2 regions of the Arthrobacter sp. zg-Y895 genome follow, and region 2 is predicted to be linked to the other one. Evidence: predicted binding sites of a transcription regulator. Region 2 holds the regulator's gene; the other holds the start of a gene.
What was found. Region 2 encodes LexA, which represses DNA repair genes until DNA is damaged. Its sites were predicted from a motif close to TCGAACANNTGTTCGA; they were not measured.
Positions count from the first base shown of each region.

Region 1: the regulator LexA is predicted to act here: its motif matches at 1,382-1,397, upstream of LJ760_RS13800 (DUF6504 family protein).

Region 1 covers NZ_JAJFZY010000008.1:149,677-161,562, reverse strand. The annotation lists gene LJ760_RS13805 (DNA polymerase III subunit alpha) at 1-969, opposite strand, end outside; gene LJ760_RS13800 (DUF6504 family protein) at 973-1,284, opposite strand; gene LJ760_RS13795 (hypothetical protein) at 1,799-2,065, shown strand; gene LJ760_RS13790 (MDR family MFS transporter) at 2,085-3,770, opposite strand; gene LJ760_RS13785 (DUF2776 family protein) at 4,039-5,082, shown strand; gene LJ760_RS13780 (tyrosine-protein phosphatase) at 5,093-5,866, opposite strand; gene LJ760_RS13775 (DUF2087 domain-containing protein) at 5,859-6,425, opposite strand; gene LJ760_RS13770 (hypothetical protein) at 6,412-7,242, opposite strand; gene LJ760_RS13765 (hypothetical protein) at 7,262-8,077, opposite strand; gene LJ760_RS13760 (chorismate mutase) at 8,146-8,484, opposite strand; gene LJ760_RS13755 (VOC family protein) at 8,580-9,017, shown strand; gene LJ760_RS13750 (SOS response-associated peptidase) at 9,025-9,813, opposite strand; gene LJ760_RS13745 (mycoredoxin) at 9,948-10,172, shown strand; gene LJ760_RS13740 (hypothetical protein) at 10,292-10,801, shown strand; gene LJ760_RS13735 (zinc-dependent alcohol dehydrogenase family protein) at 10,833-11,849, opposite strand.
Region 2 covers NZ_JAJFZY010000014.1:48,954-60,839, reverse strand. The annotation lists gene rpmI (50S ribosomal protein L35) at 1-28, opposite strand, end outside; gene infC (translation initiation factor IF-3) at 138-1,151, opposite strand; gene LJ760_RS17075 (DUF1844 domain-containing protein) at 1,541-1,969, shown strand; gene LJ760_RS17070 (MFS transporter) at 2,078-3,388, opposite strand; gene LJ760_RS17065 (SseB family protein) at 3,422-4,270, opposite strand; gene priA (bifunctional 1-(5-phosphoribosyl)-5-((5-phosphoribosylamino)methylideneamino)imidazole-4-carboxamide isomerase/phosphoribosylanthranilate isomerase PriA) at 4,273-5,022, opposite strand; gene LJ760_RS17055 (hypothetical protein) at 5,045-5,203, opposite strand; gene hisH (imidazole glycerol phosphate synthase subunit HisH) at 5,212-5,850, opposite strand; gene hisB (imidazoleglycerol-phosphate dehydratase HisB) at 5,847-6,464, opposite strand; gene LJ760_RS17040 (histidinol-phosphate transaminase) at 6,584-7,684, opposite strand; gene LJ760_RS17035 (LysM peptidoglycan-binding domain-containing protein) at 7,792-8,223, opposite strand; gene lexA (transcriptional repressor LexA) at 8,662-9,474, shown strand; gene LJ760_RS17025 (ATP-dependent DNA helicase) at 9,583-11,628, opposite strand; gene hflX (GTPase HflX) at 11,621-11,886, opposite strand, start outside.

The DNA.
Region 1 (11,886 bases), on a different contig from region 2:
CAGTTCGATCATGGGTTCGGCCTCGATGCCGATCACCGAGGCTTCAGGTACCACGGGCTGCTTCCAGCCCATATCCGCCACGGGGTCTATCCGGCAGCTATCCGCGAGCGCCGCAGTGTCGGCCAGCATCCGTACCGCTCCCGAGGAACCGTAGCCCGCCTCGGAGCTGATCTCGCGGGCAAGCGCAGTCATCTCCCGTACCCCCTTGAGCCAGCCCTGCCCGTTGGGCTGTAAGTCCGGAAGGTGGGAGAGCGACGTCAGCGAGCGCGCGGCGTCGAGCACGTCAGCGGTGGCGGCTCCATCCTCGTCCACGTAGCGCACGGCATTGGTGAGGATGCCGGGCACACGCATCTCGTCGGCCAGCCGGAACATGCGTACGGCGTGGGCAAGGCTGAGGTTCTCCCCCGGGGCGGACAGATGGGTAACCACCTCGACGGCGAGCGCCCGGGCAGGGATCAGCGAGCGCCAGCGGCCGAACAGGGTACGGGCGACGGCGTAGCTTCGGCTGCGCATGGCCTGGCCGACGTCGGACTGCGGGCCGACGAGGACGGTGAGGACAGGTTCATCCTCCCCCTCTGTGCAGACGTACCCGGCCAGTTGTTCCATGGTGACGCCTACCGGTTTGCCGGCGCGTGCCCGGGAGGCTGAGGTGGCGGCGTGCGCGGCGGAGATCAGCCTGCACAGGGCACGGTAGCCTGCTCCCCCGGTATGCCCGTGGGCAAGGATGACTACCCGGCCCGTAACCGCGTTCCCGTCATCGAGCACGGCCAAATCCACGCCCACGATGGGATCGATACCGGCTTCCATGCAGGCCCGCAGGTGCTTGACCGTTCCGTAGAGCCCGTCCCGGTCTGTGCAGGCCAGTGCGTCCGCGCCGTCGGCCGCTGCGGACTGGGCCATTTCCTCCGGCCAGGACACCCCGTAGTGGGCGCTGAACGCGGTGGCGGCGTGCAGGTGGGTAAAGCTCATTGCTTAGGCACTGTCCCTCAGCGCGTCATGAATGCGGATCAGGCGCCAGCGGTCGCTGCGGACATGGTGCGAGAGGTCGAGGGTGCGCAGGTCGGAGCGGTCATTGACCCGGGCCTGGACCCGCCAGATCTCGGTATCCACCAGCCCGGCGCCATGTCCGCGTTCGGCGCGGGTTTCTTCCTCCCACCAGTTACGGCGTTCATACCAGCGCACAGGATCAGCCCCCACCTTGTAGGTGTGCCCGCCCCAGATAAGCCGGAGAGGCTGGCCCGCAGGCGAGCACACCACCTCGATCGCTTCGCTGAAGGTACCCATTCAGCTTCCTCTCCGCCCACGGATGCATGCGCACCGCACACGCACCAACCCACTGGTTATCCATTGGTTTTCAGTTGATTATCAGTTCGCAACTAATTCGAACATATGTTCGAACAGCTCCGCCACCAGTGTACGACCAGCAGGGGACAAACGGCACCACACGGAGATGGACGGGTAGGGAGATCCGCTCAGAAGCAGCAGCGCCCAGGTGTGCCGCTGACGGAGCCGACCCCCGCATGGTGCACACTGTTTCCAGACAGCTGGATTCTGCGCAGGATGCCTTGGTCCAGGCAATACTCATCGGATGGGGCCGGTTATGACAGCAGACAGCAACACACCGCCTAATGGACGGCAGCAACCGGAACCATGGAATCCGTTCGGGCAGGAGCCTGAACTGCAGCATCGGAATCCATATGCGCAGGACGTCCTGCCTGCGGATCAGGGAGCGGTTCCTCCAGAAGCGGCCTCCCGGAAAACACGGTTCAGCGCGGCAGCGATAACGGGAATGGTCCTCGTGTCGATCGTCTGGGCGATCGTCGTCCGCCCCCTCATCGCCTTCGCCGCCTGGGACACCTCCGGCTTCTCCATTTTTGGCTTCTTCGCCTTTTCCGGCCTGCTCACCCTGCTCGGAGGAGTAACGGGATTCATCGCGGCGCTTATCCAGGGAAACAGGAGGCTTGCCGCCCGCCTGTACATCATTCCCTCCCTGATCTGGCAGGGAGCGACCCTGGCTGCACTTTTCGCGCTGGTGTTCTCCCTATCCGGTTATGACGGCACCTAACCGCACCTAACCGCAGGTCCTATCTCCCGCTGTCCATGTCCACCCGGGCCGTGGTGGACAACGGCTGCTGCACAAGAAACAGCGTCAGGACAAAGGCCGCCGCCAGGATCGGCACCCCGAGCAGGAAGATCGGCGGCAGCGCCTCGCCGAACGCGGATTTGATGAAGTCCTGCGCCGGAGCGGGCAGCGCCCTGATGCTGTCCGGGCTGATCGAATTGGCGCCGCCCGACGCCGCATCGCCGGCTCCGGCCGGTGCGGAGGCCAGCTGGTCATTCAGCCGGCGGATGAACAGGGAACCGAACAGGGCAATCCCCAGGGAACCGCCCATCTGCCGGAAGTAGTTGGCGGTGGAAACCCCGGTACCCATGTCCTTGGCCGGGACGCTGTTCTGCACAATCAGCACCACGTTCTGCATCAGCGCCCCGATCCCCAGTCCCAGCACGAACATGCCCAGCGCGGTGAGGGAGTACGGCGTCGTGCTGGAGATGCGCGAGAGCAGCAGCAGGCCGCCGATCATGGTGAGGGACCCGAGAATCGGATAGATCTTGTACTTGCCCGTGCGGGAGATCAGCTGCCCCGTCCCGATCGAGGTGGTGAGCAGCCCTGCGGTCATGGGGAGCATCATCAGCCCGGACATAGTGGGACTGGCTCCGTTGACGATCTGCAGGAAGGTCGGCAGGTAGGCAATGGACCCGAACATGGCCAGCCCCACCGCCAGCCCAACCAGTGTGCAGATCAGGAAGTTGCGGATCCCGAACAGGCGCAGCGGAAGGATCGGTTCGGACGCGCGCAGTTCCACCGGAATGAAGATGGCGACGGCGACGGCGGCCACTGCTCCCAGTGTGAGGATGGTGGGTGAGGTCCAGGCGTAGTTGTTGCCGCCCCAGCTGGTCAGCAGCACCAGGGCGGCGCTGCCGACGGCAAGCAGTGCGGCACCGGCATAGTCCAGCCGGATCCCCTTGCGTTCGGACCGCGGCAGGTGCAGGGCGGTGACGATGACCGCGAGCGCCACCGCACCGATGGGCAGGTTGATGTAGAACACCCACCGCCAGGACCAGTAGTCGGTAAGGTAGCCGCCCAGCAGCGGTCCGCTGACGGAAGCGATACCGAACGCCGCCCCGATCATTCCCATGTACTTGCCGCGCTCGCGGGCGGGCACAATGTCACCGATGATGGCCTGCGCACCGATGATCAGCCCGCCGCCGCCTACGCCCTGGATGGCCCGGTAGGTGATGAGTTCGGCCATGCTGTGCGCCTGCCCGGACAGGGCGGACCCGCCCAGGAAAACCACGATGGCGAAAATGAAGATGTTCTTGCGCCCGAGCAGGTCCCCGAGCTTCCCGTAGATCGGCAGCCCGATTGTGGAGGTCAGCAGGTAGGCGGTGATCACCCAGGACAGGTGGTCCATACCCTGCAGGTCCCCCACGATGGTGGGCAGGGCGGTGGAGACGATGGTCTGGTCCAGGGCCGAGACAAGCACCGCCAGCATCAGCCCGGCGAAAACGACGGCGATCTGGCGCCGCGAATGCCCGCCTCCCGCATCGGCGCTGCCCTGCACGCTGTCCCCGCCCGTTGGCGGGCCGCTCCGGGCCTGCGGCGTGTGCGCCACCAGAGGGACGGCGTTGACCGGCGCTCCCATGGCACCGGCCATCCCGGCTATCGGATGGGTTGCTGCGGTTCCGTGGGGAGTAAACCGGTCGGCCATGCACTCCTCCTTGGAAATTTCCGCCGGATGTGGGAGTCCGGCCGGGACTTCCATTCGACGCCCACCGTCCCGCCAAGTCAACGGTCGGCGGCGGCCACCCATGCCGCCGGTACCGGCAGGCGTCGTGGTGGAGGGCGTTGAAGTTACCTACTCTAAGGAACGGCTCCCTGCCTCGGCGTTGTTCCACGGGTAGGACAGGCGCACACTGGCACTGAAAGCGGACCGGCCATGATGTCGAAGCCGCACGGGATCACCTTCGGGGTACGCCATGAACCGTACAATAAGCGTCATTTTCCGCGCCATACCGCTTCTGATGGGCGCTGTCTGTCTGTCCTATGGCCTCTACATCCTGTCCGGGCGGAACGATGCCGATCACTTTGTCGCCGGACACGTCAACGTCGGGCTGACCGCCATCTGTTATGCACTGTTCACCACGGCGGCCACCATCATTCGGCAGCTCATCAACCGCTATGGGCGCGTATGGGGGATCATCCTGCCGCTCTCCGGCTACGTGGCTGCTGCCGCCGCCGTCATCTGGGGCATCCTTCTGGCCAACCGGGACAACACCGCGGAGAACCTCACGGCGGGCTTCGTTGTGATCGGCATCGGCTTCGTCGCCGCGTGCGTCAGCACCGTCGCGGCCGCGTCCACGAAATTCACTCTCATCCAGTCAGCACAGTTACTCGAGCCACAGGGCGGCCCGCCGGAAGGTGCCCACTCCCGCGCCGTCGGCGCCGGGCTGCTCGCAGTTCCGGTTGGAGCCGCCGTCGTCGGTTTCTCCCTTGCGATCGGCCTGTTGGTGCGCGGGGATACGCCCGGATTCGTTGCCGGCCACGTCCTGATCGGCCTGTCGGCGATCTGCACGGCGCTGATCGCCCTGGTCGCGAGCATCGTGCGCCAGGTGCGCAACGAATTCAGCGACGGCGAGCGTTCCGCTTGGCCCTGGCTCGTCGCTGCCGCGGGCACGATCAACGTGCTGCTCGGACTATTCGTGCTGTTCAGTTCAGACGAACCCTATCGGCTGGCCCCGGGATGCGTGCTGATCGGCCTCGGGCTGATCTGCTTCAGCATCCTGTCGAAGGTGCTGTTGCTCGCCCTCGTCTGGCGTCGCACGTTTGCCCTGGCCAACCGCATCCCGCTGATGCCCATCGGAACAGCGCTCAGCTGCCTGTTCTTCGCCGCGTTCCTCTTTGAAGCCGCAGGCACAGACCCGGCGTTCTTTGTCCCCGCGCACGTGCTGGTTGGACTCGGGGCTGTCTGCTTTACGCTCTTCTCAATCGTGTCGATCCTCGAAGCGGGAACGTCGGAGTAGCAGGGCAGCATTAAGGCGTGGAGGGAACTGCTCCCCGCCAGGTGCGGATGCCGGTGCGGACTGCCTCCGGCAGCCCGGCGTCGTCAAAGAGCCGGTCCAGCGAAAAGCCGTCCGCCGCCGCGCGGAAGGCACCGTCCATGCTGGTTCCCTGCCCGGCGCACAGTCTTTCGCTCTCTGCCTCCGGATTGGGCCGTCCTGTTGCTGCTGCGAAGGCATCCGCGTTGCGGACGGTTTCGAAGTAATCCTCCCGGATCTCCTCCGGCTCCGCGTCCACTGCCGCGAGCAGGACCATTGCGGTCATTCCCGTCCGGTCCCGGCCCGCCATGCAGTGGAAGAGCACCCCGCCGGGCGGGGCATCGGCGAGCGCCTGCAGTACGGCGCCCATCCGGTCCGGCAGCCGGGTGAGGTGCGGCAGGTAGTACAGCGGCGTGCCCATCAGTCCGTTGTTCCAGTACCCCTCCCAGAACTCCGGATTTTCCGCCAGCCCGTCCAGGTCCACGGGAACCGTGGTGAGCCAGTCCGGGCGGGCGGCGGTGTCCCGTGCGCGTTCGGGCGGCTGCCGGAGGTCGACGACGGTACGCACTCCCAGCGCATGCAGGGTGTCCCAGCCGCGGGGGCGGATCAGGTCCACCGTTTCGGAGCGGAAGAAGACCCCGTGCGGCGTGAGCGTGCCGTCGCGCCGTCGTCGGCCGCCCAAGTCGCGGAAGTTCACCAGCCCCTCCACGGGGCGAAGAACCCGCGCGTCGGCTGCAGGGAGGCTGGCCGTATCCGGGGAACTAGGCAAATTCCATTCCTTCCGCCGGACGGGGGCGGGTGAGCCAGTACTGGGTGCCGGCGGCATCCCGGGCCACAATGCCTTCATCCACCAGATAGCGGCGGATGGCAGCGGGGTCTGCGGTGAAGGCCGTCAGCCGGGTGGTGAGTTCCTTCTCCGACAGCACTGGCCGCAGCCCCGGCTCCGGCGGCCGGGCATGTTCAAAGACCTCCCCGGCCAGGAAATGCAGCAGCTCCAGCCGGTCGGAGCGTTTGCGCGGGTAGGCCTCGACCCTGCCGTTGACCAGGAAGCGGCGGGCCGACGTGTCGGTTGGCCGTATCCCGGCGGCCAGCAGATCAGCGAAGACGGACGCCACGGGTTCCACCCCGCGCTCGCCGACGCGGACCAGGCCGGCGTTCTGCAGCACCGCCAACGACTTGGCCTCGGCAGAGGTGAGGTCCTCCGGGTCCAGGCGTGCGCCGTCGTCGGCCGCCAACACGGCGCGGGCGTACAGGTGCAGGCGCCGGCGGTCTGCGAGCGCCGCCGCCACGGGACGCCAGCGGTTCGCCTCCGGCCTAGTTTCCCCCATGGCTCCCTTTCACATCTGTGTCCGGTTCCTGACCGTCCCTGACCGGCGGTGACAGCACCTGGACCGCCGGCGGACGGTGCAACATCCCCATGACCTGCAGTTCGGCGTACAGGTCCGCCACGGCCGGGGCACGCCAGTCCCTCACCGTGATGAGCGTTCCGTCCGGGTAGTTCTGCACGGCGGCAGCAGCAATGGGGAAGGGCAGCCGCCCGTAGGCCGTCCGGGAGAACCAGTTGAGGTATCCGACGGCGGGCTCCCGGAAAGATGCATGTCCCGGCAATCCCAACCGGGTCCGGCGCTCGCTGACCCTGTCATGAACTTCCCAGCTGGTCAGGCTCGCCGTCTCCGGCTCCCAGATGCGGATCAGCTTCCGGAACCAGGCGGAGGCTTCATCGGGGGTGCCGATAGTGAAGTCCGGCGGCAGTTTCAGGGAGATCTCGTTGGGCCTTGGGCCGAGGTTCCGGCCGGCGGTAACGTCCAGGGAGAACAGTGCTTCCTTGGCATCTGTGTCAGCGTAAAGCCGGAACTGTGTCTTGCTGGTGCCGGTGGAGAACGGCGAGTCGGGGGCATCGCGCTCGCGGAAACTTTCAATCGCCCTGCCCAGCGCGGACGGGTCGGCAAAGTCTGCCGCCTCCCTGAACACAAGTGCCCGGCCGTGCCACCGCATCTCCGCAGCGTCAAACCGTCCCCGGAACAAATCCAGCATCGGCAGGATCCGGGCGGCCACCTGCTCCGCAGTTTCCCTCCGGGCACCCCACACCAGCCGGACACGGACAGCCTTATCCTCCGGAAACAGGTCGGCCACAGTGAGTGTCATGCGGCACAACCTACCCGATTCAGGACCCGTCTCCGCCGGCAGGCGCATCCAGGACCTGGAAAGCAGGCATCGTGTGAAGCATTCCCATGGTCTCCAGCTCCGCATACAGATCGGCCACCGCAGCAGCGGTCCAGTCCTTGACGGCTATCAGGGTCCCGTCCGGGTCCTCCCGGGTTACTGCATCCAGGGGGAAGGGAACCCTGCCGTACCCGGTCCGCGAGAACCAGTTCAGATAGCCGACGGACGGGGTGTAAATCGAGCGGTTCCCTCTGCCTAGCCGTTTCTCCATCTCCCTGCAGGCATCCATGGTGTCCGGGGTAAAAAGGCAGGCGGTTTCCGGCTGCCAGATCCGGGCCAGCCCGCCGAACCAGCTGTGGGCCTCCTCCGGTGGGCCAATGATGAATTCTGCTGGCGGCCGCAGGGAGATGCTGTTTGCCGGGGTGCCCCAGACATTACTGCGGCCGGCAGAGATATCGAACTGAAACAGTCCGTTGTCCGGATCGCCGGAACCGGTCAATGAGAATTTTGCCCTGAGTGTTCCGGTGTCCACATGCGAGTCGGGAACATCGCGCTGGCGGGGACTTTGAATCAGCGCACCCAGCGCTTCCGGCGCGTCCGGGATGTCGACCCATTTAGGTCCGGGCCCGAAGAGGGTTTTCACGGACATCTGCCATCGCGCATCGGGATCCGGGAACCTGCTTCGGAACAAGGGAAGCGTCAGCAGGATCCGTTCGGCGACCTGTACCGGAGTCTCCTTGCGCGACCCCCATTCCAGGGACAGCCAGGCATGGACCCGGTCGGTCTTCGGGAACAGTTCCCCCACGGTTTGTGCCATGGGCCACAACATACCCGACATGTTTCCGGTCCAGGGAGACAACCCGGCCGGGACGGGCGACCGGTTTCCTAGCTGCGGCTGAAGGCGTCCAGCTTACGCTGGGTCTCCATCTCGTGGCGGACCTTCAGCTCGTAGTCGATAAAGGCCTCGATCATGGCCGTGTACGTGCGTTCCACCACATTGCAGTCGCCGTCCTGCTCCTGGGCCGCATGGCGGACATGGGCAATGACTTCCTCCATACGCTTGGGCGAGCGGACGGCGTCGTCGTTGTCCTTCAGTCCCCCGGCGAGCCGGACCAGCCGCTGCCGCCGCCAGATCAGCGCGACAATTTCCTCATCGATTTCGTCAATTGCTGTCCGGACATTATCGAGCTGTCCCGAAACGGATTTCTGCTCAGCTGGTTCCATGCCTTAAGAGTAACCACCCCCGGGCTGCGGGCGCCGCACCGGGCCTCCGCTGCCCGGGTATGGCCGTTCGGCGTCTTCATGGCAGGATCAGAGGCGTGAACCCCCACGTTTCCGTGGTCACCGTAGGCGTACGGGACCTCGAAGTAACTCACGCGTTTTACGTTTCGCGGCTCGGCTGGGAAACAGTCCAATACGTCCCCGACGAGGTGATCTTCTTCCAGATCAACCACGGGCTGCTCCTGGCCTTTTTCCGGGCAGACCATCTGGCGGCGGAAGCCGGCGCGGTCGGCGAGCTCCACAACGCCCCGGTCACCCTCGGGCACAACGTGGACTCGGCCGCAGAGGTAGACGCCGTGCTGGCCAACGCCGCCGGTGCAGGCGGGGTCATCACCGCCCCCGGAACCCAGATGAGCTGGGGCGGCTATTCCGGCTACTTCACGGACCCCGACGGGCTGCGCTGGGAAGTCTGCTTCAACCCCGGCCTCAGGGTGGACGACGCCGGCCGGGTCACCCTGGCAATGATTTCCGAATAGGCTCCCGCTAGAACAGCACGTCCTCCGTCGGCACCGTCTCCGCCGGGTCCGGATGCAGCAGGTACTCGCCGTCGTTGCGCACGTTGCCCACGGCGGGGTGGGCTTCGGACAGTGCCCAGTCCGCCGCCGTCGTGTAGGCCTGTGCCGTAGCCAGGGCTACCAGCATGCCGGCATCCCGCCGTGCCGGGTCCAGCCAGGCAGCCATTGCGTCCGGGGACAGCGGCAGCGGCAGCCGGTCATGCAGGCCGGCCAGTTCGCCCAGCACGGGTTCGGCGCTGTCCGCCGGAGGCGAGGCGACGGTGAGGATCGACGTCGAGAGCAGCCACTTCTCCGGGTCGCCTTCGGCCTTGGCCGGATCCCGCCACCACTCGTACAGGCCGGCAAAGTAGATCGGGGCGCCGTCGGCCCGGGAAACGTGGAACGGGCGGCGGACCTTGCCGGGGCCTGCCTTCCATTCGTAGTAACCGTCCACCGGCACCGCGCAGCGGCGCGAGAGAACTGCGTCACGGAAGGTGGGCTTTTCCAGGACGGTCTCGCTGCGGGCATTGAACGCACGTACGCCTACGGATGCATCGGCTGCCCACCCCGGCACCAGGCCCCACCGGGCAACGTGGATCTGGCGCACCTGCGTCCGTCCCCGGCCCGGCACCTCCACGAACCGTTCCAGGACAACGGGGACGTCCGACGTCGGGGCCACGTTCCAGGACGCGCGCAGTTCCAGACGGGCGTCAGCCTCCGCTTCAGCGTCGGCCACAAGGTCCCCCGCGGAGCGGGCCATGACGTATCTTCCGCACATGCCTCCAGTCTGCCACCGGGAATGCCGTCGGCCGGAATACTGTTGGATCAGGCAACAATCCATTTCGACGAAGAGGAGCAACCATCGTGGCTGCCACTGCTGAAGCTTTCACTCCCGCAACCGGAACCATCACCATGTTCTCCACCTCCTGGTGCGGATACTGCCGGCGGCTGAAGTCCCAGCTGGATGCCCAGGGCATCGGTTACACCGAGGTCAACATCGAGGACGTGGAAGGTACTGCGGATCTGGTGGCCTCGCTCAACGGCGGCAACCAGACCGTTCCGACCGTGATTTTCCCGGACGGTTCAGCGGCCACCAACCCTTCCGCTTCTGAGGTGAAGTCCCGCCTCGGCCTCTAGCGGGCGGGGCCCCTCGGGGCCGTCGGACGGCGGAACGACGTGCTTGACTCTCGGTTACTGAGTAGTAGTGTGGGGGCTCTTCCAGAGGGAACGGTACTACCGGGACACGAAGGAGCGAGATGAAGACCACGATGACACGGACCGCCGTCCTCCTATCGACAGCCGGACTGATCGCCGGTTCCGCGGTTTTTGCGGCACCAGCTTCAGCGGCCGTCACCGAATGCGAACCCGGATCGACGGCAACCACCTTCACCGGGTCCACCACAAGCCGGGAAACAGCCGGCACGGCAACGCTCACGAACAGTTCCACGGTCACTGCACCTGTCGGGCTCACCAGTGAACGTTCCGTGACCAGCCAGGCGTCTACCAAGGGGCCGGTACCGCTCAGTGCAATTCTCCCCGCAGTGCGGACCGAGGTCAGCCCGCTGGCGTTCGAAACCGCCAGCTGGCGTGCCGGACAGTCGATATTCCAGCTGACCTTGCCTGCGGGCCAGTCACACGATGTGACATACGGGTTCAACCTGATGTCGTTTTCCGGTTCGCAGCAGGAATGCGGACTCGACGGACGCTTCGGTCCCGCAACGGACTTCAGCGGCACCGTTCCGACCGGAACCTTCGTAGACTTCTAGCGCCGCGGGTGGGAACCTGCCGGGCGGTGAGTCAGGGACGCAGCAGTGCCTTTATGGTCCGCCGTTCGTCCATGGCCCGGTAGGCTTCCGGGGCCTCGCCCAGGGGCAGCTCCAGGGTAAACACCTTCCCCGGGTCGATTTTCCGCTGCAGGATCAGCCCCATGAGTTCGGGCAGGAACCGGCGTACCGGTGCCGGGCCCCCCAGCAGATGGATCTCCGCGAAAAAGAGCTGTTCCCCGGGCAGCTGCACGCCGTGCGGCACCCCCACGTAGCCCATATGGCCGCCGGGGCGGGTGCAGCCGATGCCCTGCAGCATCGAAGCCTGGGTTCCCACTGCCTCGACCACGCTGTGGGCGCCCAGCCCGCCGGTCAGCTCGCGCACCGCTGCCACGCCGTCGTCGCCGCGCTCCTGGACAATGTCCGTGGCTCCGAACTCCCGGGCCAGTTCCTGCCGGTCCGGGTGGCCGCTCATGGCGATGATCCGTTCGGCGCCCATCTGCCGGGCGGCCAGCACGGCCAGGAGGCCCACCGCGCCGTCGCCCACAACCGCAACTGTCTTGCCGGGCGCGGCTTCGGCAGCAGCCGCCCCGAACCAGCCGGTGCCGAGCACGTCCGAAGCGGCAAGCAGCGACGGGATCACCTCTGGCTCCGGCGCTTCCGCCGTCGCCACGAGCGTGCCGTCCGCGAGCGGAACCCGCAGATACTCGGCCTGCGCTCCGCCGACGCCGGCGGCATGGACACACCGGCTCTGATACCCCGCTGCACAGATCTCGCAGGTGTTGTCGGAGGCGAAGAAGGAACCCACCACAAACTGGCCCGGCTTGATCTGTGACACGGCCGTGCCCACTTCTTCGACCACACCCACGTATTCGTGCCCCATCGGGCGGGGACGGCGCACCGGCTCGATGCCCCGGTACGGCCACAGGTCCGATCCGCAGACACAGGCTGCCACGACCCTCAGGATGGCGTCAGTGGACTCCTTGAGCACCGGCCGGGGGACATCCTCCACCCGGACATCCCGCTCTCCGTACAACAGGGTTCCTAGCATGGGCACTTCCTGGTGTTGGCAGCCGACAGTCTCCGGA
Region 2 (11,886 bases):
CGCCACTGTGGGTCTTCATCTTCGGCATGTCTACCGATCTCCTTTAGGTTTCCGCGGGCAGGCCCGCGGGGCTTCGGACACCTTGCGGGTGCCAGGGCTTATTACTGGACGCCGGAACGAGGCGCAGTGCAGTGAAACTACTCTGCAGTTCCGGGCTTGTTCTGGCCGGTGGTCCCCCGCGAGGAGGACGGCTTGCCGGCAGGCTTCGGTGCTGCGGCAGGCTTGGGCCGGGCTGCAGGCTTGGGCGCAGGCTTTGCCGCCGTCGGCTTCGGAACCGCTGCAGGCTTAGGCGCTGCGGCAGGCTTCGCTGCTTCTGCCGGCTTCGCGGGCTCGGCCGGAGCGGCGGGAGCGACAGCTTCAGCGGCAGGCGCTGCGGCCGGCTTGCTGGCTGCAGCCACACGGCGTGCCTCGGTTGCAGCCTTTTCGGCAGCTGCAGCCCTGGCCCGCTTTGCGGCCTGTTCCTTTTCAGCCTGCTCCTGCTCGGCGCGGGCCTTGTCGGCAGCTTCAGCGGAGGAACCCAAACGCAGTCCGTCCGGAAGCAGGTCCGCGAGGCTCTGCGTCATGGGAGCAGCCTTCTCGGAGGTGTTCACCCGTTCGGGTGCCTCCCCGTTCCGAACTGCCTCGTTCGCTGCCTTGGCATCGGCACGCTGTGTTGCCCGGCGCGCTTCTGCCTTGGCCTCGGCCTTGTTCTTCACCGGGCCAATGACCATGACCATGTTGCGGCCGTCGATACGCGGGGTGGACTCAACCACACCCACCTCGGCAACATCCTCAGCGAACTTGTTCAGCAGCTTCATACCCATTTCCGGGCGCTGCTGTTCACGTCCACGGAACTGGATCATGGCCTTGACCTTGTCACCGGCGGCCAGGAAGCGCATGGCGTGTCCGCGCTTGGTTTCGTAGTCGTGGGTGTCGATCTTCAGGCGGAAGCGGATTTCCTTCAGAACGGTGTTCGTCTGGTTCTTCCGGGCTTCGCGTGCCTTGACGGCGGCTTCGTACTTGTACTTGCCGAAGTCCATTAGTTTGCACACCGGAGGCTTGGCCTGCGGTGCTACCTCAACAAGATCCAGGTCAGACTCGGCAGCCAGGCGAAGCGCGTCCTCAATCCGGACCACTCCGACCTGCTCACCTGCCGGACCTACCAGCCGCACCTCGGGGACGCGGATCCGATCATTGATTCTTGGCTCGCTAATGTTGCAGCTCCTGTGCTCTTCAAAACGGCTACCGCCTGCAAATGAAGAAGGCCTCCAATTGCAAGCGCAATCGAAGGCCCTTTGGGGGTCGGCAGCAACTGCTTCGAAACCAGTTCGAAGGCAGTTAGCTCCCGGAATAAACCGCAGTAACACTGCAGCCCGTCCGGGGCCGACCTGAACCCGGCAACTCTGGCGCCAACGAGGGCGGTCAGGCTGACGCGGGTGGGAGGGGTCTCCGCTTGCATACCGGCGCCGTAGGCTTCCAGGAGGAAAGTGTGATTTTCATCCCGCCCGTGATGGGCATTGAAAGTAACGACAACCAGTCGGTCTGTGACAAGCTTACCAGTATGAGTACCCCACAGAGCAATCCGGCAGGCGAGGCAACCCGCCACTCCTTCCCGGGAACACCAGCAGAGTCCGAATCTGCGGCAGCAGCACAGCAGGAAGTCGTCGAGCAGATGCGCGACATTGCCGAGGTGCCGGCCATCGAGGTCATTACGACGGCGGCCGTGCACCTGATGAGCGCAGCAGCCGTGAAGTGCGGCCTGGCCGAAGGCGATGACGCCGACGAGCTCAAGGACCTGGACGAGGCCCGCAAGCTGATTACCGCCCTTGCCGGTTTCGTCACCGCCGCCGCTCCGGAGATCGGCAGCCAGCATGCCGGTCCGTTGCGCGATGGACTGCGTTCCCTGCAGCTGGCCTTCCGCGAAGCTTCCGTTATCCAGGATGCCCCGGGCAAGGGTCCGGGCGAAAAGTTCACCGGTCCCGTCAGCTAGGACTAGCCTCCTCCCCCACACCATTGAACGCCCGAAGGTCCTGACGCCGGCAGCTGCCGGCACCGCGGAATCCGCGGCAGGCCCTTCGGGCTTTTTCGTGCCCGGAAGCTAGCTGACCGGAGCCGAGCGCCGGGCGAACTGTCGGACCGTGAGCGTCACCAGCACCAGCACCGATGCGGCGCCGCCGGCCATCAGGAAGCCGGACCAGGGGCCAATGACGTCGATAGCCAGGCCTGCCACCGGCGCGCCCAGCGCGGTGCCGGCGGTCATTGACGAGCCGTACCAGCCCATCGCTTCACCCCGCCGTTCCTCCGACACGAGGTCGGCAACCCGCTCGGATGCCGAAGACAGCACCGGCGCGCAGAGCAGGCCTGCGGGGATGGAAAGCAGCGCCAGGCTGAGGGTGCTGGTGGCGAAAGCCATCGGCATGGTCAGGACGGCCATCGTCAGGAGCAGCAGCATCGGCGAGATCCGCCGGTTCATGGCACCGTAGAGAATCCCGCCGACAGCGGAGGCTGCGCACCACGCGACGAACACGATGCCGACCTCTGACGGGTTTCCGCCTGCTTCCACCAGCGCCACCATGCCGACATCGGTGCTGGACAGCAGCAGGCCGGCGCCGACGGCGACGGCAAAGACCACGGCCACGCTCGGGGTGAACCAGCCGAAGTTCCCCGCGACGCCGTTTCGCAGCCTGCCGAACAGATTCTGCGGCCCGTCCGGCAGTCCCGCCCCGGTGAGTTCCATCGGTGCTTCCTGCACGTTGGCCGGGGCCACGGCCACCGCGGCGGCCGCAGCGGCATCCTGCTCGTCTGCGGCGGTCACGGCGTTCCGGGGTTCCACGGACCGGGTCGGCGGGTTGAACCAGATCAGCAGCAGTCCCGCTACTGCGGCGGACACCCCGACGGCGGTCAGTCCGACGACGGACGAGCGCGTTGCTATAACTGCGCCCAGGGCGGGACCCATCATGAAAATAAGCTCGGTGGCGATGGAATCCAGCGCAAAGGCGGTGCGCCGCTGTTCGCCGGTGGCCAGGACGCCCAGCGACTGCCGCACGACGCTGAAGACCGGAAGGGTGAACACGCCGCCGATCAGCGCCAGGACCAGCAGCCATTCGAAGCTGGCGTGCGGAGCAAGGCTCCAGATGACAGCTTCGGCAATAACGGAGGGAATCAGGGCCCGCCGCAGGCCCACGGTGTCCACGCGGCGGCCTCGCCAGGGGGCACCCACTGCTATGCCGATGGTGACGACGGCGGCTACCGCGCCGGCGGCCGCGTAGCCCTTGTCCATGGTGTTGACCACGTGCAGGGTCAGCAGCACTCCGGCGGCGGAATGCGGGAAACGGGCGATCATCCCGATGAGCAGCACACGGCGGATAGGAGCTATCCGCAGCATCTCGCGGTACAGGCCAAAATTCACGGCAGTTCTCTTCTGGCGGCTACGCCGGACGGGTCAGCGCGTGATTTTCAGGTCAAGTGAATCCACGCGCTCAACAAACTCGGGGTTGGCAGTCAGGCGCTGCTGCAGTCCGGCCGCCAGGGCAGAAACGTCCTGCGGATCAAGTCCGGGCGCTAGCTGAAGCACCATTCTAAGCTCAGGGCCGGTCCCTCCCCCGCCCACCGGAGCACCGGCGGCAGTCCTGGACGCGGTCCCCGGCCCCTGTTGGAGGGTGACGGCCAGGATCCGGGGGTCCGGCCCGGCGGCGGTTTCGGCCGCCGCGACGAGGCCGGCGTCGGCGTACGAGGGCACCCACTCCTGCTGCTGGGCCAGGGCCCACATGGCCGGGCGCCGCACCACGAAGGTGAACTCGGCTCCCGGGTCGATAACCAGCAGCTGGGCGTCTTCGGCGACGGCGGAGAGTGCGGCGCGGTTGGCGTAGACCGCAACCGGCCGGGCTTCGGGATGCCAGTGTTCCAAAGCGTCCACGGAGGTGAATACCGGCAGCGCCTTGCGGCCGTCCGGGGCGTTGAGCGTCACAAGCGCCATATCGGCCTGCTTGTCCGCGGTCAGCCCGTGGTCGGATTCGGCTTCCTCCCCCAGCACGGCGATGATCGGCACGAAGACGCGGGCCGTGGCCAGGGAGGCTACGACTTCCGCTTCGCTTCCGCTCCCGGCAATCAGTTTCGCCAGGGCCGCCGCGTATCCCGGGTCGGTCCGTCCGCTGTCTGAATCGAAGTTGTGCAGCGGGTTTCCCTCACCGGCCAGGTCCCGTCCGGACCACGGCCGGCCCGCGGAATCGGTGGGGCCGCCGGCGCCGGCAAGGGCCGCCGCAATGTGGCCGGGTAGTTCGCGTGCTGCCATACCTAGCGTTCCGGGTGGCCGGCGACGTCGAAGGCCTGGGGCAGCGTGAACGCGCCGGCGTAGAGTGCCTTGCCCACAATGGTGCCTTCGAGCCCCAATGGAACCAGTTCCCGGAGCGCGGCCAGGTCATCGAGGCTGGAGATGCCGCCGGAGGCGACCACCGGACGGTCGGTGCGTTTCAGTACCTCGCGGAGCAGTTCCAGGTTGGGCCCGCGCAGCGTGCCGTCCTTCGTCACATCGGTAACCACGTAGCGGGCGCAGCCTGCCTCTTCCAGCCGGGCCAGGACCTCCCAGAGGTCCCCGCCTTCCTGGGTCCAGCCGCGTGCGGCGAGGGTGGTGCCGCGTACGTCGAGGCCGACGGCGATGGCCTGGCCGTAGCGGGCAATGGCGCTGGCGGTCCACCCCGGGTTCTCCAGTGCCGCGGTTCCCAGATTGACGCGGGCAGCGCCGAGCTCCAGGGCCTTTTCGAGCGACTCGTCGTCCCGTATCCCGCCGGACAGTTCCACCTTGATATCCAGGGACTTCACTACGCGGCTGAGCAGGTCAAGGTTCGAACCTCGCCCGAACGCTGCGTCGAGGTCCACGAGGTGGACCCATTCGGCGCCGTCGTTCTGCCAGGCCAGGGCTGCGTCCAGCGGATCGCCGTAGCTGGTCTCGCTGCCTGCCTCGCCCTGCACCAGTCGCACGGCTTGGCCGTCCGCTACGTCTACGGCGGGCAGCAGTTCAAGGACAGGGGTTTCGCTGAAGGGCATTTGGATGCTTTCGGTGGTGGGGTCAGGAAAGGTCGAGGGTCAGCAGGTACGCGCCCAGCAGGGCCATTCCGGCCAGGACCCAGAAACTGATAACGATGATTTTGGACATGCCCTGGCTGCGGAAAGACACCGCACCGCCGATGAGCAGTCCGGCCAGGCCCATGAGGATAACGCTCCACATATCGGCGCCTAGCCCAGGGTCTTCAGCCAGTTGTTCAGCAGCGCCGCGCCGGCGTCACCGGACTTTTCCGGATGGAACTGGGTGGCCGACAGGGCGCCGTTCTCCACCGCGGCGATGAACGGGCCGCCGTGGTCCGCCCAGGTGACCTGCGGCGGGCGCATTGCCGGCTGGGTGACGTCGAAGTCCCATTTCTGCACGCCGTAGCTGTGCACAAAATAGAACCGCTCGTTCTCGATGCCCTCAAACAGGGCCGATCCTTCGGGCGGCGTCACGGTGTTCCAGCCCATGTGGGGCACGACGTCGGCGGCCAGGCGCTCGACCACGCCGGGCCATTCGCCCATCCCCTTGGTCCGGACACCGTGTTCCACGCCTTCGTCAAAGAGGACCTGCAGGCCTACGCAGATACCCAGGACCGGCCGGCCCCCGGCTACGCGGCGCCCGATCATGCGGATCGCATCCACGTCCTTGAGGCCCTGCATTACCGCCGCGAATGCTCCGACGCCGGGCACCACCAATCCGTCGGCGTTCAGCACGTCGTCAGGCTTGGCGCTGAGCGTGACGTTGGCGCCGGCGTGTTCCAAGGCGCGGACAGCCGAACGGATGTTGCCGGATCCGTAGTCCAGGACAGTGACGTTGCGGGAAGTCACAGTGCTCCCTTCGTGGAGGGGATGCCCTCGACGCGCGGATCGGATTCGACGGCTGCGCGCAGGGCGCGGGCAAAGGCCTTGAACTGGGCCTCGACGATGTGGTGCGGATCGCGTCCGCCAAGGACCCGCATGTGAAGGCAGATCTGCGCGTGCAGGGTGATGGCTTCGAACACGTGGCGGGTCAGGGATCCGGTGAAGTGTCCGCCGATCAGGTGGTATTCCTGGCCGGCGGGTTCCCCGGAGTGCACCAGGTAAGGACGCCCGGAAATATCGACGACGGCGTTTGCCAGCGCCTCGTCCAGGGGTACCGTGGCTTCCCCGAAGCGGCGGATGCCGGCCTTGGTACCCAAGGCGGTCTTCAGCGCCTCGCCGATGCTGATCGCGATGTCCTCGACCGTGTGGTGCACGTCGATGTGGGTGTCGCCGGTGGCCCGGACGGTGAGGTCCATCAGCGAGTGCTTGGCCAGCGCGGTCAGCATGTGGTCATAGAACGGCACCGAGGTGCTGATGTCGGCGCGGCCGGTGCCGTCCAGGTCCAGCTCGACGAAGACAGACGATTCGCTGGTGGTCCGCTCAAGGCGGGCGGTGCGTCCGGTGGCGGTCTCCACAGTCATGGGGTTCCTTCACGAAGATTGGAAGCGGGGCAATAGGCAAAGCCCCGGCAGGTCATCAGTTTAGTCCCGAACGCCCCGACTCACTGAAACCGGGGACATCCTGGGCGCCCGGCTTCCGCTCAGGCAGCGAGCAGTTCCCGCAGCCGGGTCAGGAACGCAGTGGTTTCGGCTTCGGTGCCGGCTGTGACCCTCAGGTGGCCCTCGATGCCGATGTCGCGGACGAGTACGCCGGCTTCGAGCAGACCTTCCCACACCGCCCGCGGATTCTCCATACCGCTGAACAGCACGAAATTGGCGTCCGACGGCGCCGGTTCCAGTCCGAGCGCACGCAGTTCCGCCACGATGCGGTCCCGCTGGCCCTTGATGTCTTCCACGTTGGAGAGGAGCGCATCGGCGTGCGTGAGGGCAGCATTCGCAGTCGCCTGCGTGATGGCGGAGAGGTGGTAGGGCAGGCGGACCAGTCGCAGGGCGTCCGCAATCTGCGGCGCTGCGGCAAGGTAGCCGATCCGGGCCCCGGCGAGTGCGAAGGCCTTCGACATGGTCCGGGAAACAATCAACCGTTCCCGGCCAGGGAGCAGCTGCAGTGCACTGGGGGTATCGGCGTGGGAGAACTCTGCATACGCCTCATCGACCACGACGATGGCGTTCGAAGCTTCTCCCGCTTCATAGGCGGCTTCGATCACGTCCAGTTCCAGGGCAGTACCCGTGGGGTTGTTCGGGGTGCACAGGATCACGATGTTGGGTGCCTGCGCCCGGATCTGCTCCGCAGCCGATTCGGGGGTCAGGGAGAAGTCCCGCTCCCGCGTGCCGGTGACGTACGCGGTGCCGGTGCCGCTGGCGAGCAGCGGGTACATGGAGTACGTCGGAGGGAAACTCATGGCCGTCCGCCCTGGTCCGCCGAACGCCTGCAGGATCTGCTGGAGAACCTCATTGGAACCGTTACCGGCCCAGATATTCTCCGCAGCCAGTCCGTGGCCGAGGTATTTGGCCAGGTTTTCCCGCAGCAGGGTGAATTCGCGGTCGGGATATCGGTTCAGGCCGGCGACCACTGATTCAATCTCGGCCAGAATGGCCCGGCGCACATGCTCCGGAAGTCCGTGGGTATTTTCGTTGACGTTCAGCAGGATGGGCACATCCAGCTGAGGGGCGCCGTACGGGGTCAGGCCCCGCAGATCATCGCGCAGGGGAAGTCTGTTCAGGTTTTCCAGCTGTTCGTTCACTTCTACAGCTTAGGACGCTCTGCGGTGACGTTGTATTTGAGCGACTTCCAGCACGCCTCTGTTACGGGCACGCAGGTAAGGATCATCGGAGCGCGCTGGCCGTTGGATCAGCGCGAGACCGGGATGTAAATCTGGCTGCCGGCGGGGACGGTGGCGTCCGCCAGGTTGTTGAGTTCCACGATGTCGGCGACCACGGTGCGGGGATCCCGGTCCGGGGCGAACTCGGTGGCGAGCGACCACAGTGAATCCCCGGCGGATACACCCACCTGGATGGTGTGTGTCTGCTCCGGGGAGCCCCCCGAGGCCATAGCCGGTGCGGTGAAGAATCCGATGAAGACCAGCAGTGCAGCGGCCACGATCATCAGCGGGGCGCCGACCAGGACGAGCCGGCCGCGGCGGGTCAGGCGCAGCGGGACCGACGCCTGGGTGTCCGCGGTGTTGGCCATGCGGGCGGGGTCAGCGGCCCGGTCGGGGGCAGATTCAGTGAGGCTCTGTGCAGTGAAGCTCTGTGCAGCGAGGGGAAGTACGTGTACTGACATGTCAATACCTTTCCGGTCCGAAGAGCAGCTCCGCCGATTCCCCCGCTTCCCGTAAAAGCACCGGGAAAAACAGTGTGGCTCGAAACTGCATTCGAACATCTGGTGGGTCCGCCGAGGTGTCGGCGGACCGTTTTTCTACTCAGGGTCGAACATATGTTCGAAGCTGTACTCGAACATTTCTAGCACCTATCTACGAACATTGTCGAGACTCGCTCGAATATATGTTTGAAAATATGCCTGCGCTCCCCTAGCGTTGAACCTGTTGGAAGCGGCTGGAACCAACTAACCATCCGGCACTGACAAAACAGCTTGGCGGGATAGACCACCGCAGGGAACCACCGCATCGAATCACCGCATCGAATCACCGCAGGACAAACCAGATACACCGCTAGAACCATCCGGCCCGCATCCACGGGCCGACTGTGAAGGGAAGCCGACGTGGCCCGTGTTACCAATGGCAGCACCCCCTCCCCTGCCGCGCCCGCGCCGGCAGGACGCACCAAGGGCCTTACCGCCCGGCAGACGAAGATCCTGGAGACCATCCAGCGTTCGGTGAATGCGAACGGCTACCCGCCCTCCATGCGGGAGATCGGCGACATTGTGGGGCTGGCCAGCCTTTCCAGCGTTACGCACCAGCTGAGCCAGTTGGAGAAGCTGGGCTATATCCGCCGGGACCCCAAGCGCCCGCGTGCCATGGAGATACTGGTTCCGCTCCTGCTCCGTGATGCTCCTGTGCGCCGAGGCAACGGCAAGGCGGCGAACGGCGGGAACGCCGCGGAGGCTGCTGAAGGTGCAGCAAAGGGCGACCCGGAATCCGGCGGCGGCAGCTCACGCACGCAACGTTCCGGCAGCGTCTCCGACCTCACCACAGCAATCGACACGGCGATGGTTCCGCTGGTCGGACGGATCGCCGCAGGCGGACCCATCCTCGCCGACCAGCAGGTTGAAGAGATGGTTCCCCTTCCGCGCCAGCTCGTAGGGCACGGCGACCTGTTTATGCTTCGCGTGGCGGGCGACTCCATGGTGGATGCGGCCATCTGCGACGGTGACTGGGTGGTTGTCCGCCGCCAGCCCACCGCCGAAAACGGTGACATTGTCGCGGCCCTGCTCGAGGACGAAGCAACCGTGAAGACCTTCCGGCAGCGCAACGGACATACCTGGCTGCTGCCCCAGAACACCCGCTACGAGCCGATCCTCGGTGACGAAGCCACCATTATGGGCAAAGTCGTTTCAGTGATGCGCTCGCTCTAGGCACAAGCAGAACGTCCTGGTCAGACGTCAAAAGGACCATGCAAAAGCAGCGCCGCCGGTACACGGCGGCGCTGCTTTTTGTTTCCGGGATCCCCTTCCCCGGCGGTTTTACTTCTTCGCGCCCGCGGGTTCCGCCGCGAGCCGCTTCAGCGCCTGAAGCACCACGGAACGGTCGGTGGTGGACCAGAAGGGCGGCAGGGCGGCCCGCAGGAAACTGCCGTAGCGCGCGGTTGCCAGGCGTGAGTCAAGCACGGCCACCACTCCCTTATCCCCGGAGGCGCGGATCAGCCGTCCTGCGCCCTGGGCGAGCCGGACGGCTGCGTGGGTCGCCGAGACGCTCATGAAGCCGTTGCCCCCGGCCTTGGCAACCGCCCGGGTGCGGGCGGTCATCAACGGATCGTCGGGACGCGGGAACGGAATCCGGTCAATGATGACCAGCCGGCAGGAGGCTCCGGGGACGTCCACGCCCTGCCAGAGGGACATGGTGCCGAACAGGCAGGTCTCGTCCTCGTCAGCAAACTGCTGGACCAGGGCGGACATGGTGGATTCGCCCTGGCAAAGGATCGGAAAGTCGACCCGCTTCCGCAGCGCTTCCGCAGCTTCCTCCGCGGCACGGCGGGAAGAGAACAAACCCAGGGCACCGCCGCCGGAGGCCTTGATCAGCGACTCCAGCTCATCCAGCTGCTCCGGGGAGGTGCCGCGTCCCGGTTTCGGCAGGTCCTTGGCTACGTACAGGACTCCCTGCCGCGGGTAGTCGAAGGGGCTGCCGACGTCGGTCCCCGTCCATTTCGGTGCACCGGCACCCAGCAGCCCCAGGGCTCCGGCGACCGGACCGAACTCCGCCCCGATGGCGAGGGTGGCCGAGGTAAGCACGACGGTGTGTCCGTCGAACAGGCCTTCGCGCAGCCGTCCGGCCACGGACAGCGGTGCAACGTTGATGGTGGGCGGTGCGTCGTCTTCCGGAGCGGTGTAGCCGGTGCCCGGTGAGAAGGTGCTGGCACGCGATGCCCACAGCACTTCCCCTGAATTCACTGCGTCAAGGATGCGTTCACACAGTTCCAGGACGGCCATCAGGCGGGAACGTGCCATCTGGCGGCCGCCGTCGACGGCGTCGGAGCCTTCGGGCTTGGAATCTGACAGCGCGGTGCGGCAGGCTTCCCGCACTGCGCCCAGGACCAGTTCCTGGTCTTCGGACAGCCCGGCGGCCAGCAGTCCGGAGGGCACCGGGGCAAACACGGAGTCGAAAGCCCGGCCGGCAGCGGCAAGCGGCTCCATGGTGGCGGACGTGTGCTTGCGTGCTGCGGAGACCGCCGCGGAAATCACTGTTCCGGAGAGTTGTCCGGTGACCGCTCCGGTGACGCGGTCCTGCAGCTCGTGTGCCTCGTCGATCACCACCACGTCATAGTCCGGCAGGACGGCCAGTCCCTCGAACGCGCTGATGGCCAGCATCGCGTGGTTGGTGATCACCAGATCGGCAACGGCGGCCTTGGCCCGTGCCTGTTCGCTGAAACAGGCCTCCGCCACCGGGCACTTCTGCGCCCCCAGGCACTCCATCGAGGTGACGGACACCTGACGCCAGGCACGGTCGCTGACGCCGGGAAGCAACTCGTCCCGGTCGCCGGTTTCCGTTTCCTGCGCCCATTCCTGCAGGCGCACGACGTCGCGCCCCAGCGCCGAGGTGGGCCCGCCGGCGGGAGCGGGATGGGAGACAGCCTGCTCGTCGCCAAGCAGGAACAGTGTTCCGGCTTCGTCTTCTTCGGGGAATCCGCCGCCGGTCTTGTGGACACAGACGTAGTTGCTGCGGCCCTTGAGCAAGGCAACGTCGACTTCCCGCGGAAGCTTCGGTTCCAGGGTCTTCAGCAGGCGCGGGAGGTCACGCCCGACGATCTGTGACTGCAGGGCCAACGTGGCAGTGGAAACCAGCGCGGGTTTGCTGCTCTCCAAGGCGTGTGCAATCAGCGGGATCAGGTAGGCGAGCGACTTGCCCGTACCCGTTCCGGCCTGCACCAGCAGGTGGTCGCCGGACTCGATGGCCTCGGCCACCTGCCGTGCCATCTCGTGCTGGCCGGGCCTGTTCTGCCCGCCCATGGCCGCTACCGCCGTGTCAAGCAGATCCAGGACCTGGTCCGGTCCCTGCGGCGCTTTCCTACCCATGGGTCACGAACTGCTCCAGCTCTGCTGCCAGCCCTTCACGAACCTTCACATGGAGCTGGGTGCCGGCTTCGCCGTGTTCCAGGGAGAGGATCTCGGCGTCCTCCTGGTGCAGGCGGGAGACGACGTCGCCGCGCTCGTAGGGCACCAGCAGTTCCAGGTCCACGCCGGGGCGCGGAATGCCCTCGGAAATCGCCTGCAGCAGCTCGGGGATACCCTCGCCCGTACGCGCCGAGACGACCACGTGCCGCGGCTCGCGCT